Regions from separate parts of the Streptomyces sp. NPDC030840 genome, predicted to be linked through region 1. Evidence: predicted binding sites of a transcription regulator. Region 1 holds the regulator's gene; the other holds the start of a gene.
The links. The regulator HrcA, encoded in region 1, represses chaperone genes, less so after heat shock. The targets are predictions, from matches to a motif close to TTNGCACTCNGNNNNNCNGAGTGCNAA.
Positions count from the first base shown of each region.

Region 2: groES (co-chaperone GroES) is a predicted target of HrcA. The motif match lies at 3,492-3,518, and genes of this name have one in related genera.

Region 1 is NZ_JBVIEE010000001.1:435,574-442,979, reverse strand. Features, by position in the region: gene ACZ49J_RS01825 (16S rRNA (uracil(1498)-N(3))-methyltransferase) at 1-545, opposite strand, end outside; gene ACZ49J_RS01820 (nitronate monooxygenase) at 542-1,636, opposite strand; gene dnaJ (molecular chaperone DnaJ) at 1,926-3,062, opposite strand; gene hrcA (heat-inducible transcriptional repressor HrcA) at 3,063-4,079, opposite strand; gene ACZ49J_RS01805 (MBL fold metallo-hydrolase) at 4,337-5,116, shown strand; gene ACZ49J_RS01800 (DUF3097 domain-containing protein) at 5,151-5,960, shown strand; gene hemW (radical SAM family heme chaperone HemW) at 6,260-7,406, opposite strand, start outside.
Region 2 is NZ_JBVIEE010000009.1:183,488-190,893, reverse strand. Features, by position in the region: gene ACZ49J_RS21385 (SDR family NAD(P)-dependent oxidoreductase) at 1-320, shown strand, start outside; gene ACZ49J_RS21380 (ester cyclase) at 415-1,122, shown strand; gene groL (chaperonin GroEL) at 1,270-2,895, opposite strand; gene groES (co-chaperone GroES) at 3,037-3,345, opposite strand; gene ACZ49J_RS21365 (class I SAM-dependent methyltransferase) at 3,687-4,874, shown strand; gene ACZ49J_RS21360 (LCP family protein) at 5,041-6,111, opposite strand; gene ACZ49J_RS21355 (glycoside hydrolase family 10 protein) at 6,191-7,406, opposite strand, start outside.

The sequences.
Region 1 (7,406 bases):
GCCAGCGCCTCGTCACCGGACTCGTGCAGCACACCCGCGAAGTCCGCCTCCGCGAGCAGCGCGGCGACCTGCTTCGTCGTCGCCGTGTCCGCGACCTCCGGGAAGCGGACCCGCCGCGACTGCTTCCCGGCCTCCCGCGCGGTGGACCGCCACTTCGCCAGCGCCTTCAGCCCCCGCTCGCCCTTCCACTGGGTGATGCAGCGCGAGGCCGCCCAGGGCACGATCACGTCCACCCCGGTCTCGGTCATCGTCTCGACGGCCAGTTCCCCCCGGTCTCCCTTGGGGAGGGCCTGGACGACCGTGACGCGGGGAGACTCGACGGGCTCCTCCCGCACGGGCCGCAGGTCCGTGACCACCAGCCGGTCCTTGCCCTCGGCCGCCTTCACCACGCCTTGCGTCCACCGCCCGTGCCCGTCCGTGAGGACCACGTCCTCACCGGGCCGCAGCCGCTTCACGGACACCGCGTGCCGCCCCTCGGGACCGTCGAGGACGAACTCCGCCCCCGCACCGCCCAGGTGGTCCACCACGAACACCGGCGCGGTCACCGGTCGCCGCCTCCCGCCGTCCCGTCGGGGCACCCGGACAGCCCCGCCCGCGCGGAGGCCAGCTCCGCCGCGAGCATCTCCACCAGCTGCCCCGCGGGCAGGGCCCGCGCCATCCGGTGGCCCTGTCCCGCCCACAGCGCCATGCCCTGCGGGTCACCCGCCTTGGCCGCCGCCTTGCGCAGTCCGGAGGTGAGGTGGTGGACCTGGGGGTAGGCGACGGGGGCGTACGGGCCGTGCTCGCGCATGAAACGGTTGACGAGACCGCGCGCCGGGCGCCCGGAGAACGCGCGCGTGAGCTCCGTACGCACGAACAGAGGGTTGGTCATCGCCTGCTTGTGCAGCGCGTTCGCGCCGGACTCGGGAGTCACGAGGAACGCCGTGCCGAGCTGCGCCGCACACGCCCCGGCGGCGAGGGCTGCGGCGATCTGGCTGCCCCGCATGATGCCGCCGGCCGCGACGATCGGCAGTGAGACGGCCTCGCGTACCTGCGCGACCAGGGACAGCAGGCCGATGCCCGCGCAGTCCCGCTCGGGGTCGTCGCGGTGGGTGCCCTGGTGACCGCCCGCCTCCACGCCCTGCACGATCACGGCGTCGGCCCCGGCGTGCTCCACGGCCAGCGCCTCGTCGGCCGTGGTGACCGTGACGAGGGTCAGGGTGCCCTTGGCGGCGAGGGACGCGAGCACCTCGGGGGTGGGGCAGCCGAAGTGGAAGGAGACCACCGGCACCGGGTTGTCGAGGAGCACGGCGAGCTTGGCGTCGTAGCCGTCGTCCCGCCCGCTGTCGGGGTCGCCCAGCTCGGCGTCGTACCAGGCGGCCTCACCGGCGAGCTGGTTGGCGTACACCTCCACGGCGGCCGGGTCGGCGTACTCGGGCTGCGGCATGAAGAGGTTCACGCCGAAGGGGCGCCCCGTGAGTCCCCGCAGCTGCTTGATCTCCTGGTACATGCCGTCGGCGGTCTTGTACCCGGCGGCGAGGAAGCCGAGCCCACCGGCCTCGGACACGGCGGCGGCGAGCTGCGGCACGGAGACACCGCCCGCCATGGGGGCCTGCACGATCGGCCTGGGGAAGAGATCGGTCAGTGCGGAGGACATGAACGCATGGTGTCACGTCCTCCCCACAAGGTCCGAATCAGGCCTTCCGCCTGGCATAGGCCGACGGCATGGGCACGTGTCAGGGACGGTGGGGGACTTCGAACAGGGGCGAAATCAAGCCACCCGGCATATCGGTCCACGCATGTCGGCCGACGGCAGTGCGCATGCCTCCGCAAGCGTCCGACGGGCGCGGGAACACGCCCCGCACCCGTCAGCCGTCAGCCGTCAGCCGTCAGCCGTCAGCCGTCAGCGACCACGGTGACGAGCGCGGTCACCACGGTCACCGCGGTCAGCGCCCGTTGAACGCGTCCTTCAAGCGGGAGAACAACCCCTGCTGTCCCGGCTGGAACTGTCCCATCGGGCGCTCCTCGCCGCGCAGCTTCGCCAGCTCACGCAGCAGGCGCTCCTGCTCGGGGTCGAGCTTGGTCGGGGTCGTGACCTCGACGTGCACGATGAGGTCGCCCCGGCCGCCGCCCCTGAGGTGGGTGACACCGCGACCGTGCAGCGGGATCGACTGACCCGACTGGGTGCCCGGGCGGATGTCGACCTCCTCCATGCCGTCGAGCGTCTCCAGCGGGACCTTCGTGCCGAGGGCCGCCGCCGTCATCGGGATGGTGACCGTGCAGTGCAGGTCGTCGCCGCGACGCTGGAACGTCGGGTGCGGGAGCTCGTGGATCTCGACGTACAGGTCGCCCGCCGGGCCACCGCCCGGGCCGACCTCGCCCTCGCCGGCGAGCTGGATCCGCGTGCCGTTGTCGACGCCGGCCGGGATCTTCACCGTGAGCGTGCGGCGGGACCGGACACGGCCGTCACCCGCGCACTCCGGGCACGGGTTCGGCACGACCGTGCCGAAGCCCTGGCACTGGGGGCAGGGGCGGGACGTCATGACCTGGCCCAGGAAGGACCGGGTCACCTGCGACACCTCACCGCGGCCGCGGCACATGTCACACGTCTGGGCGGACGTGCCCGGGGCCGCGCCCTCGCCGCTGCAGGTGGTGCAGACGACGGCCGTGTCGACCTGGATGTCCTTCGTCGTGCCGAAGGCCGCCTCGTCGAGCTCGACCTCCAGCCGGATCATCGCGTCCTGGCCCCGGCGGGTGCGCGACCGCGGGCCGCGCTGGGACGCCGTACCGAAGAAGGCGTCCATGATGTCCGAGAAGTTCCCGAACCCGCCGGCGCCGAAGCCGCCCGCACCCCCGCCGCCCGCCTGGGACAGCGGGTCACCGCCGAGGTCGTAGACCTGCTTCTTCTGCGGGTCCGACAGCACCTCGTAGGCGGCGTTGATCTCCTTGAACCGCTCCTGCGTCTTCGGATCGGGATTGACGTCCGGGTGCAGCTCGCGAGCGAGCCTCCGGAACGCCTTCTTGATCTCGTCCTGGGACGCGTCGCGGCGCACGCCGAGTACGGCGTAGTAGTCCGTGGCCACTTACGACTCCGCCAGGATCTGTCCGACGTAACGTGCCACCGCTCGTACTGCTCCCATCGTTCCCGGATAGTCCATGCGGGTCGGTCCGACCACGCCGAGTTTTGCAACTGCCTCGCCGCCCGAACCGTAGCCCACCGAGACCACGGACGTGGAGTTGAGTCCCTCATGCGCGTTCTCGTGGCCGATGCGCACGGTCACGCCCGGATCCTTCGCCTCGCCCAGCAACTTCAGGAGCACGACCTGCTCCTCCAGCGCCTCGAGCACCGGCCGGATCGTGAGAGGGAAGTCATGTCCGAAGCGGGTCAGATTGGCGGTGCCGCCGATCATCAGCCGCTCCTCGTTCTCCTCGACGAGCGTCTCCAGGAGGGTGGAGAGCACAGTGGCGACCGTACCGCGGTCCTCCAGGTCGAAGGCCTCCGGCAGGTCCTCCACGAGTCGCGGTACGTCCGTGAAGCGGCGGCCCGCCACGCGGCTGTTGAGCCGCGCGCGGAGATCCGCGAGCGAGCTCTCCCCGAACGGAGCCGGGCAGTCGATCATCCTCTGCTCCACCCGGCCGGTGTCCGTGATCAGCACGAGCATCAGGCGCGCGGGTGCCAGCGACAGCAGCTCCACGTGCCGCACGGTGGACCGCGTGAGCGACGGGTACTGCACGACGGCGACCTGCCGGGTGAGCTGCGCCAGCAGCCGTACGGTCCGGCCGACCACGTCGTCCAGGTCGACGGCGCCCTCCAGGAAGTTCTGGATGGCGCGCCGCTCCGGGGCGGTCATCGGCTTCACCGCCGCCAGCTTGTCCACGAAGAGGCGGTAGCCCTTGTCGGTGGGGATGCGGCCGGCGCTGGTGTGCGGCTGGGCGATGTAGCCCTCCTCCTCGAGAGCCGCCATGTCGTTGCGGACGGTGGCCGGCGAGACCCCGAGCTTGTGCCGCTCGGTGAGCGCCTTGGAACCCACCGGCTCCTCGGTGCCCACGTAGTCCTGGACGATGGCGCGCAGCACTTCGAGCCTGCGTTCACTGAGCATCGCGCACACCTCCAGAGCATCCGTCTCGCGCGTTCCCGCGCTCCTCGCGGCTTCCCCTTGGCACTCAGCGCAGGCGAGTGCCAGCATTCCCACCAGTGTACGGCGGCGGGGTACGGCCCCGGCAAGGGCGGCCACGCCCCGTCGTGCCGACGTGTACCGACGTGTCCCGCGATGTCGTACTGGCGAGTACGCGCGGAGCGCCGGAACAGGAGCGGCCCGTCGTGCCGGGGTGGGGGGCCTGGGGCTAGCGTCGGCGTATGACGGTGACTTGGGAAGAGGCCGGGTGGGAGAAACTGGCTCCGCACGTGGGGCGCCGCCGCCTCCCTGGCTGGGACTGCACGGCCGGGCTGGTCGTCGGCGAGGGCCGCGCTCTCATGGTCGACGCGGGGTCGAGTCTGCGGGAGGGCGCTCGGTTGCGCGCGGAGGCGCGGGAGCTGCTGGGCCGCCACGGCAAGGGAACGGATCCCGGTGATGTGACGGATCTCCGCGATGTGACACATCTCGCGCTCACCCACCCGCACTTCGACCACGTCCTCGGAGCGGCGGCCTTCGCGGGAGTGGAGGTGTTCGGCGCGGTGGGCCTGGACGCGGTCCTCACCGGCGCACGCTCACGCGAGGAACTGCGCGCCGACGCCGTGCGCCACGGCCTGGACGCCGATGAGGCCGCCGAGGCCGTGGACCACCTCGTCCGTTCCCGCCACCACGTCTCCGGGGAGTGGACGCTGGACCTGGGCGGCGGCTCGCAGGTACTCCTCGCGAACGTCGGGCCGGGCCACACGGCGCACGACCTGGTGGTGCTGGTGCCCGGCTCGTCGCCGTGGCCGGAGGTGGTCTTCTGCGGCGACCTGGTCGAGGAGTCCGGCGAGCCCCAGGCCGGCCCGGACGCCGTCCCCTCGCACTGGCCGGCGGCGCTGGACCGGCTGCTGGCGCTGGGCGGCGAGGACGCGGTGTACGTGCCGGGGCACGGGGCGGTGGTGGACGCGGCGTTCGTCCGGGCGCAACGGGACGCGCTGGCACGCCGCTTCGGCGTGTCGTGAGGAGTGTCCGGCTGGTTCTCGTATCGTCATCCGAATGCGCCAGTACTCGCCGGACCTGACCCCGCCGTGGAAGAGGTCCAAGCCCGTCCCGGAGGTCCCGGCGGAGCCCGGGCTGGTGGTCGAGGAGCCCGGGAGCGGCTTCTGCGGTGCGGTGATCCGCTGCGAGGCGGGCACGGTGACCCTGGAGGACCGCTTCGGCAAGCACCGGGTGTTCCCGCTGGAGCCGCGGGGGTTCCTGCTTGAGGGCCGGGTGGTCACGCTGGTACGCCCCGCCGCGTCCGCGCCGGTACGCCCCACCCGTACGGCCTCCGGCTCGGTCGCCGTGCCCGGCGCACGCGCGCGCGTGGCCCGGGCCGGGCGCATCTACGTGGAGGGCCGCCACGACGCCGAGCTCGTCGAGAAGGTGTGGGGCGACGACCTGCGCATCGAGGGCGTGGTCGTCGAGTACCTGGAGGGCGTCGACGACCTGCCGGCCATCGTCGCGGACTTCGCGCCCGGCCCCGACGCCCGGCTCGGCGTCCTGGTGGACCACCTCGTCCCGGGCAGCAAGGAGTCGCGCATCGCCGAGTCGGTGACGAGCGAGCACGCGCTGGTGGTGGGCCACCCGTACATCGACATCTGGGAGGCGGTGAAGCCGGCGGCCGTCGGGATCGAGGCGTGGCCGCGCGTGCCCCGCGGGCAGGACTGGAAGACGGGGGTGTGCCGGGCGCTGGGGTGGCGCGTGGCGAACACCGGGGAGGCGTGGCAGCGGATTCTCGGCTCGGTGCGCTCGTACAAGGACCTGGAGCCGGCGTTGCTGGGGCGGGTGGAGGAACTGATCGACTTCGTGACGGCACCGGCGTGAGGCGGCGGGGGTTTCCTCGCCCCCGCCGCCCCTACCCGTCCCATCCCCAGGGGCTCCGCCCCTTCGACCCCGCCGGGGCTCCGCCCCGGACCCCGTTTCGGGGGCCGGCCCCCGGACCCCCGCTCCTCAAACTCCCCCAGCTACCGCTGGGAGGTGCCCCCAAGGGGCTGAATCTTTCAGCCCGTCCGGCGTTTGAGGACGAGGCCGAAGGCCGACAGCGGGGGTCTGGGGGCGCAGCCCCCAGGGATGGGACGGGTAGGGGCGGCGGGGGCGAAGGACCCTCCCCCGACGGACCCCGCTCAGTCCACCAGCTCCCGCACCACCGCATCCGCCAACAACCGCCCCCGCAACGTCAGCACGGCCCGCCCCTCCCCGAAGGGCCCTTCCTCCAGCAACCCCTCGGACAGAAAGCGCCGCGCCGCGGCGAGCCCCGCCTCGCGAAGGAGCGACAAGGGGCACCCCTCCCGCAAGCGCAGCTCCAGCAGGATCCGCTCCACCCGCCGGTCCTCGTCCGCCAGGACCTCACGCCCGGCCCCCGGCGACCGCCCCTCCGCCAGGGCCCCCGCGTACGCCCCAGGGTGCTTCACGTTCCACCACCGCACCCCGCCGACGTGGCTGTGGGCACCGGGGCCCGCGCCCCACCAGTCGGCACCGCGCCAGTACAGCTCGTTGTGCAGGCAGCGGCCCGCGACGGACGTGGCCCAGTTCGAGACCTCGTACCAGGAGAAGCCCGCCGCCGACAGCGCGTCCTCCGCGATCAGGTACCGGTCCGCGTGCACGTCGTCGTCCGTCATCGGCACCTCACCCCGCCGGATCCGCCGCGCGAGCTGCGTGCCCTCCTCCACGATCAGCGCGTAGGCCGACACGTGGTCGGGCCCCGCCCCGACCGCCGCCTCCAGGGAGGCCCGCCAGTCGTCGTCGGACTCCCCGGGCGTGCCGTAGATCAGGTCGAGGTTGACGTGTTCGAACCCGGCCGCCCGGGCCTCCGCGACGCAGCGCTCCGGACGCCCCGGCGTGTGCGTGCGGTCCAGCACCCGCAGCACGTGCTGCTTCGCGCTCTGCATGCCGAAGGACACGCGGTTGAAGCCGCCCTCCCTCAGCGCCTCCAGATACGCCGGGTCCACCGACTCCGGGTTCGCCTCCGTGGTGACCTCCGCGTCGTCCGCGAGCCCGAACTCGTCCCGGATCGCCCCCAGCATCCGTACGAGGTCGCCGGCGGCGAGCAGCGTGGGCGTACCGCCGCCGACGAAGACCGTGCGGGCCGGGCGGGGATCGTCGCCCAACACCTTCCGCGCCAGGCGGATCTCGTCGATCAGCGTCTCGGCGTAGTTGTCGCGGGAGGCGAGGACGCCGCCCGTTCCGCGCAGCTCGGTCGCGGTGTAGGTGTTGAAGTCGCAGTAGCCGCAGCGGGTCGCGCAGTACGGGACGTGCAGGTAGAAGCCGAGG
Region 2 (7,406 bases), on a different contig from region 1:
AGGCGTGGGTCGTGCAGTTCACGCAGGGCGCGGCGCGGGATCTGGCGGGCAGCGGGGTGCGGCTGATGGCGCTGGCCCCGGGCTTCGTGCGCACCGAGTTCCACGAGCGGGCCGGGATGGGAACGGACAACATCCCGGGCTGGATGTGGCTGGACGCCGACAAGCTGGTCACGACGGCGCTGGCCGACCTGGCCCGCGGCAAGTCGCTGTCCATCCCGGATCCCCGGTACAAGGCGCTGATGGGCGTGGTCAAGGTGCTGCCGCGGGGCCTGCTCGGGGGGATCAGCTCGAAGACGGGGCGCAAGTACGGGCCCCAGTAGCCGCGGCGGCCGGCCACGGCGAGCGGAGGTGGCGCCGCGTACCCGGTGTGAAAATGGGTGTATCAGCCGACCAGGGGGGCCGGGAGGCGGTGTCATGACGTTCGTGCAGCTCATCGACTGCAAGACCAGCCGGTTCGACGAGATGAACCGGCTGCTGGACACATGGGTCGAACAGACCAAAGGCAAGCGGACCGCCACGCACAGCGTCATCGGCAAGGACCGGTCCGACGCGGCGCACCTCATCGAGATCGTGGAGTTCCCGTCGTACGAGGAGGCGATGCGGAACTCGAACCTTCCGGAGACCGACAGGATCTTCAAGGACATGGTCGCGCTCTGCGACGAGATGCCGACGTTCACCGACCTGGAGGTCGTACGGGACGAGCAGCTGAACGCGGACAACGTGCGGCGGTTCTTCGAGACGCTGGCGAGCGCGGGCGATCTGCCGCCGATGAACGACCTTCTCGATGAGGACATCCACAGCCACAACCCGATGAACCCGCAGGACACGATCGGGCTGGACTCCGCCCGCAGCGAGTACCGGATGTGGCGCGGCGGCTTCGATTTCACGTTCACGGTCGACGATCTGATCGCCCAGGGCGACCGGGCCTGCGCGCGGTGGACCTGGAACGCCACCCACAAGGGAGACTTCCTGGGGATCTCCGCCACCGGAAAACGGGTCACCATGACCGGGACGACCACGTTCCGGTTCACCTCCGACGGGAAGATCGCCGAGATCTGGTGGCAGCACGACCAGCTGGGCCTGATGCAGCAGCTGGGTGCGCTGGACGCGCTGGAGAGGTAGCGGACGCGCTGGAGAGGTAGCGAACGCCCTGGAGAGGTAGCGGACGCCCTGGAGAAGGAGCAGACCCGCGGGAGAAGGACCACACAGGCGCGAAGGCCCGGCACCCACAGGGGGTGCCGGGCCTCACGTACGGCCTGTCGGCGTACGTCAGTGGGCGTGGCCGTGGCCGTGGCCCGCGGCGGCCGGCTCCTCCTCTTCCTTCTTCTCGACGACCAGGGTCTCGGTCGTCAGGAGGAGGGAGGCGATGGAGGCGGCGTTCTCCAGGGCGGAGCGGGTGACCTTGACCGGGTCGATCACGCCGGCCTTGACCAGGTCGCCGTACTCGCCGGTGGCGGCGTTGTAGCCGTTGCCCTTCTCGAGCTCGGCGACCTTGGAGACGATGACGTAGCCCTCCAGGCCGGCGTTCTCGGCAATCCAGCGCAGCGGCTCGACGGCGGCGCGGCGCACGACGGCGACACCGGTGGCCTCGTCGCCCTCCTTGCCGAGGGAGCCCTCCAGCACCTTCGCGGCGTGGACGAGCGCGGAGCCACCACCGGAGACGATGCCCTCCTCGACCGCGGCGCGGGTCGCGGAGATGGCGTCCTCCAGGCGGTGCTTCTTCTCCTTCAGCTCCACCTCGGTGGCGGCGCCGACCTTGATCACGCACACGCCGCCGGCCAGCTTCGCGAGGCGCTCCTGGAGCTTCTCGCGGTCCCAGTCGGAGTCCGTGGTCTCGATCTCGGCCTTGATCTGGCCGACGCGGCCGGCGACGTCCTCGGCCTTGCCACCGCCGTCGACGATCGTGGTGTCGTCCTTGGTGACGGTGACACGGCGGGCGGTGCCCAGCACGTCCAGACCGACCTGGTCGAGCTTGAGGCCGACCTCCTCGGCGACGACGGTGGCACCGGTGAGGGTGGCCATGTCGCCGAGCATCGCCTTGCGGCGGTCACCGAAGCCGGGGGCCTTGACCGCGACCGCGTTGAAGGTGCCGCGGATCTTGTTGACGACGAGGGTGGAGAGGGCCTCGCCCTCGACGTCCTCGGCGATGATCAGCAGCGGCTTGGAGGAGTTCGCCTGGATGACCTTCTCCAGCAGCGGCAGCAGGTCGGCGATCGAGGAGATCTTGCCCTGGTGAATGAGGATGTACGGGTCCTCCAGGACGGCCTCCATGCGCTCCTGGTCCGTCACGAAGTACGGCGACAGGTAGCCCTTGTCGAAGGCCATGCCCTCGGTGAAGTCCAGCTCCAGACCGAAGGTGTTGGACTCCTCGACGGTGATGACACCGTCCTTGCCGACCTTGTCCATCGCCTCGGCGATGAGCTCGCCGACCTGCTGGTCCTGGGCGGACAGCCCGGCGACGGCGGCGATGTCGGACTTCTCGTCGATCGGGCGGGCCGAGGCGAGCAGGTCCTCGGAGACCGCGGCGACGGCGGCGTCGATGCCCTTCTTCAGGGCGGCCGGGGAGGCACCGGCGGCGACGTTCTTCAGGCCCTCGCGCACGAGCGCCTGGGCGAGCACGGTGGCGGTGGTCGTACCGTCACCCGCGATGTCGTTGGTCTTGGTCGCCACCTCCTTCACCAGCTGGGCGCCGAGGTTCTCGTACGGGTCCTCGACCTCGACCTCGCGGGCGATGGTCACACCGTCGTTGGTGATGGTGGGGGCGCCGAACTTCTTGTCGATGACGACGTTGCGGCCCTTGGGGCCGATCGTCACCTTGACCGTGTCGGCAAGCTTGTTGACGCCGCGCTCGAGGGCGCGACGGGCGTCCTCGTCGAACTTCAGGATCTTCGCCATGGGAGCGTTGGCCCTCTCGGAAATCTAGAGGTGCTAGAGGTGTTCTAGCGGTGAAAGAGCTGCGCCCCCGGCGCCCGGCTGATCAACGGCGGGGGGCCAGGGGCGCAGCTGTGAAAGCAGAAACCGGGTGGTTCCGGGTGATTACTTCTCGATGATCGCGAGCACGTCGCGGGCCGAGAGGACGAGGTACTCCTCGCCGTTGTACTTCACCTCGGTGCCGCCGTACTTGCTGTAGAGCACCACGTCGCCGACGCTGACGTCGAGCGGAAGGCGGTTGCCGTCCTCGAAGCGGCCCGGGCCCACGGCCAGGACGACGCCCTCCTGGGGCTTCTCCTTCGCGGTGTCCGGAATGACCAGGCCAGAGGCCGTGGTCTGCTCGGCGTCCAGCGGCTGGACCACGATGCGGTCCTCGAGCGGCTTGATGGCAACCTTGGAGCTGGCGGTCGTCACGATCCGACCTCCCCCTTCGGAGATCTCACGGGGTTAACTGTCTGAGGTGGCGACCAGGTCGATCCGTCGTCGCGGGTGCCGGACCTGCCCGTCGCGTTGTTGGCACTCTCCCGAGGGGAGTGCCAGACCTGAGACTATGACCGCGATTAGCACTCGGTCAAGCGGAGTGCCAATTGCCCGCGGCGCGGCGTGGAATTCTGGGTGCGTACGGGGGTGCTTCAGTGCCCGGAGGTGGGGGCGCTCTCCCTGGGGGCTCCGCCCCCAGACCCCCGTGTTGGCCTTCGGCCTCGTCCTCAGACGCCGGACAGGCCGGTTTGGCGGCGGTGGCCCACAATGGCCCGGTGAACGACCTCTCCCCCGCCGACGCCCTCGAGTCCTTCGCCGCGCTCCTCACCCCCGAGGGCCTGGCCCTCCTCGACGAGGTGCGGGGCATCAGTCCGGCGGCCGAGCTGGCCGTGGCGACCCGGCTGCGGCGCGACCATCCGGCCGCTCTCGTCTCGGCGGCCATCGCCCAGGCCCGGCTGCGGCAGCGGGCGGTGGCGAAGTTCGGGGCGGGGGACGCGGAGCGGATGTTCTTCACGCCGAACGGGGTCGAGCAGTCCACGCGCACGTCGGTGGCGACGTACCGCGCTGCGCGGTTCGCGGCGCTGGGGGTGCGGTCCGTGGCCGACCTGTGCTGCGGCATCGGCGGAGACGCGATCGCGCTGGCGCGCGCCGGGATCCGGGTGCTGGCCGTCGACCGGGACCCGCTGACGGCCGCGGTGGCGCGGGCCAACGCGGCGGCGCTCGGGCTGTCCGGCCTGATCGAGGTACGGCAGGCCGACGTGACCGACGTGGACGTCACCCCGTACGACGCGGTCTTCGTGGATCCCGCGCGGCGCGGCGGCCGGGGCCGGGTCTTCGACCCGGAGGCGTACTCGCCACCGCTGTCCTGGGCGGTCGGGGCGGCCCTGAAGTCACCCCGCGCCGCGCTGAAGATCGCCCCGGGTGTCCCCCACGAGGCGATCCCCGCCGAGGCCGAGGCCGAGTGGATCTCGGACGGCGGGGACGTGAAGGAGGCCGTGCTGTGGTTCGGCACGGAGCCCGGGGCCGTACGGGCCACCCTGCTGCCGGGACCGCGCACGCTGCTCGGCCGCGGGCTGCCGGACCTCTCGGTACGGCCCCCGGGCCCCTACCTGTACGAGCCCGACGGCGCCGTGATCCGCGCGCACCTGGTGGCCGAGGTGGCGGCCGGCCTCGACGGCGGGCTGCTCGACCCCCACATCGCCTACATCACCTCGGACACCCTCCGCCCGACCCCGTACGCGACCGCCTACGAGATCACCGACCACCTCCCCTTCAACGTCAAGAGGCTGAAGGCGCTCGTGCGCGAGCGGGAGATCGGTGTGCTGACGGTCAAGAAGCGCGGCTCGGCCGTCGAGCCGGAGGAACTGCGCAAGAAGGTCAAGCCCCACGGACCTCACTCGGCCACCGTCTTCCTGACCCGGATCGCGGACGCGCCGACGATGCTGATCGGCCGCCCGGTCTGAGGGCACGGGTGCTTCCCTCAAGGAGGCTCGGGAGGCCTCGGCCGCCCGCCGCGGCAACAGCTCCCGTTCCCGCGGACACTCGGCAGCAGGTGGTGGCCCCGCGGTGCGGGTTCGCCGGCGAGGTGGTCGACGATCTCCAGGGCGGGGTGAAGGACCACGTGAGCGACTACCTGAGCGACTGCCACAAGTCGGTCGCCTCCGGCTCGTCGGCCACCACCCGGTTGGGGTTCGAGGGGGCCCGCACCACCGGCATCATCACCGTCCTGACGTCGGCCGAGGTCAGGTCGCCCAGGCTCTGGCCGAGGCGCGTCAGCTCGCTCAGGGAGTCCAGGCCCGTGTCGGTCGTCAGGCTGCCGGTGACGGCGTCGGCGACCCGGTAGAGCCTGGTGGGGCTGGTCAGCAGGCTCGTCGTGGAGATCTGGTCCAGCAGGGCCTTCACCAGTTTCTGCTGCAGGCCTATGCGGCCCAGGTCGCTGCCGTCGCCGATGCCGTGGCGGGTGCGGGCGAGGGCCAGCGCCTTCTCGCCGTCCAGATGGTGGGTGCCGGCCTCCAGCTTCAGATGGCTGTCCTCGTCGTCGATGTCCTCGTCCGTCGTGACGGTCACCCCGCCCAGCGCGTCCACCAGCTTGGCGAAGCCCGCGAAGTCGATCTCGATGTAGTGGTCCATGCGGATGCCGGTCAGCGACTCGACCGTCTTCACGGCACAGACCGGACCGCCCACCGAGTACGCGCTGTTGAACATCGACTGGTACGCCACCGAGGTGGAGCCGCCCGAGGACAGCGGGCAGGACGGGCGCGTGACCAGTGTGTCGCGCGGGATGCTCACCACCGTCGCCTCGGTGCGGCCCTCGCCGACGTGGACGACCATCGCCGTGTCGGAGCGGGCACCGCCGCTGTTCCCGCCGCCGAGCGCGGCGTTCTCCTTGCCGCTGCGGGAGTCCGAGCCGAGGACCAGGATGTTCAGCGCCGTGCTGGGCAGCGGGGCCGCCGAGGCGGAGGACGACGGCGACGGGCTCGACACCGCCGCGGGCGGGCGGTCCTCGCCGAGCGCGCTGTTGATGTCGACGCTCCTGATGTTGTCGTTCAGATGCCAGTACGCCCAGCCCGCCGCCCCCGCTCCCAGCACGAGCACCCCGGCGAGAGAGAGGCCGGCGGCCTTCAGCACCCTCGACCGCCGGCCCACCCGTCTGTCCGCCGCTCCGCCGTCATCTCCACGTTCGCCGCTTCTCACCGTCACAGGCAGGAACGTACGTCCGAATTGTTACGGGCGGAGCTGGCCGGCCGTCATTCTTCGGAAATTCTCAGACTTCTCGGGCTCATCCCAACGTCACCGCGGGCACGGGGTTGCTCCCGCTCCAGCTCGCGTTGAAACCGAAGGTCACCGAACCGCCGTCGGGCACGCCGCCGTTCCATGACGCGTTCGTGCAGCTCACCGCCGCGCCCGTCTGTGTGCACGCCGCGTTCCAGGCCTGGGTGACCTGCTGGCCCGCGCCGTACGTCCAGTTGACCTTCCAGGAGGAGAGGGACGCGCCGGAGCAGGCGATCCTCACCTGGCCCGTGAAGCCGGTGTTCCACTGGCTGGTGACGCTGTACGTCGCCGTACAGGCGCCCGTCGGGGGCGGTGTGGTCGTACCGCCGAGGGCCGTCGCGATGCCGGAGTACGCCGGTTTCGGGGCGTAGTTCTCGTCGTACGGAGTCGCCGCTCCCTCGCCCGGGAAGGTGTCCGGGACCCACGAGTCGGAGTCGGTGAAGCCCCAGACGGTGACGCCGGTGCACCGGCTCACGGCGACGCAGGCCTTCACCACGGACTCGTAGTCGGCCCGCTGCTGCGCCAGTTTCGCCTCGGTGGGCGGGAGTTGCATGCGGATGTCCAGCTCCGTGATGGCCACGTCCACGCCCAGGTCGGCGAAGCGCTGGATGTTCTGCTGGAGGGTGGACGGGACCTGACCGAGGATCAGGTGGGCCTGCAGCCCTACGCCGTCGATCGGGACGCCGCGCTCCTTCAGGGACTTGACCAAGTTGTACAGGGCCGTGCTCTTCGCGTTGACGCCCTCGACGTTGTAGTCGTTGACGTAGAGCTTGGCACTGGGGTCGGCCGCGCGGGCGGCGGTCAGGGCCTGGGCGATGTAGTCGGCGCCGAGGCCGTTGTACCAGAGGGTCTGGCGGTAGGTGCCGTCCTCGTTGAACGGCTCGTTCACCACGTCCCAGGCGGCCAGGCGGCCCTTGTAGCGGCCCACCTCCAGCGCGATGTGGTCGTTCAGCAACTGACTGAGCTGGGCCGGGGTCCAGTTGCCGTTCGTCAGCCAGCTCGGGTTCTGGCTGTGCCAGACGAGGGTGTGGCCGCGCACCTGCTGGCCGTGGGCCTCGGCGAAGTCGACGATCTGGTCGGCCTCGGTCCAGTTGTAGGTGCCGCGGGTGGGCTCCACGGAACCCCATTTCATGGCGTTGCCGGGGGTGAGGGAGTTGAACTCCGCGCCCGCGATCCGGCCGTAGGTTCCCGTCAGTTTGGAACCGGTGACCGCCGTTCCGATG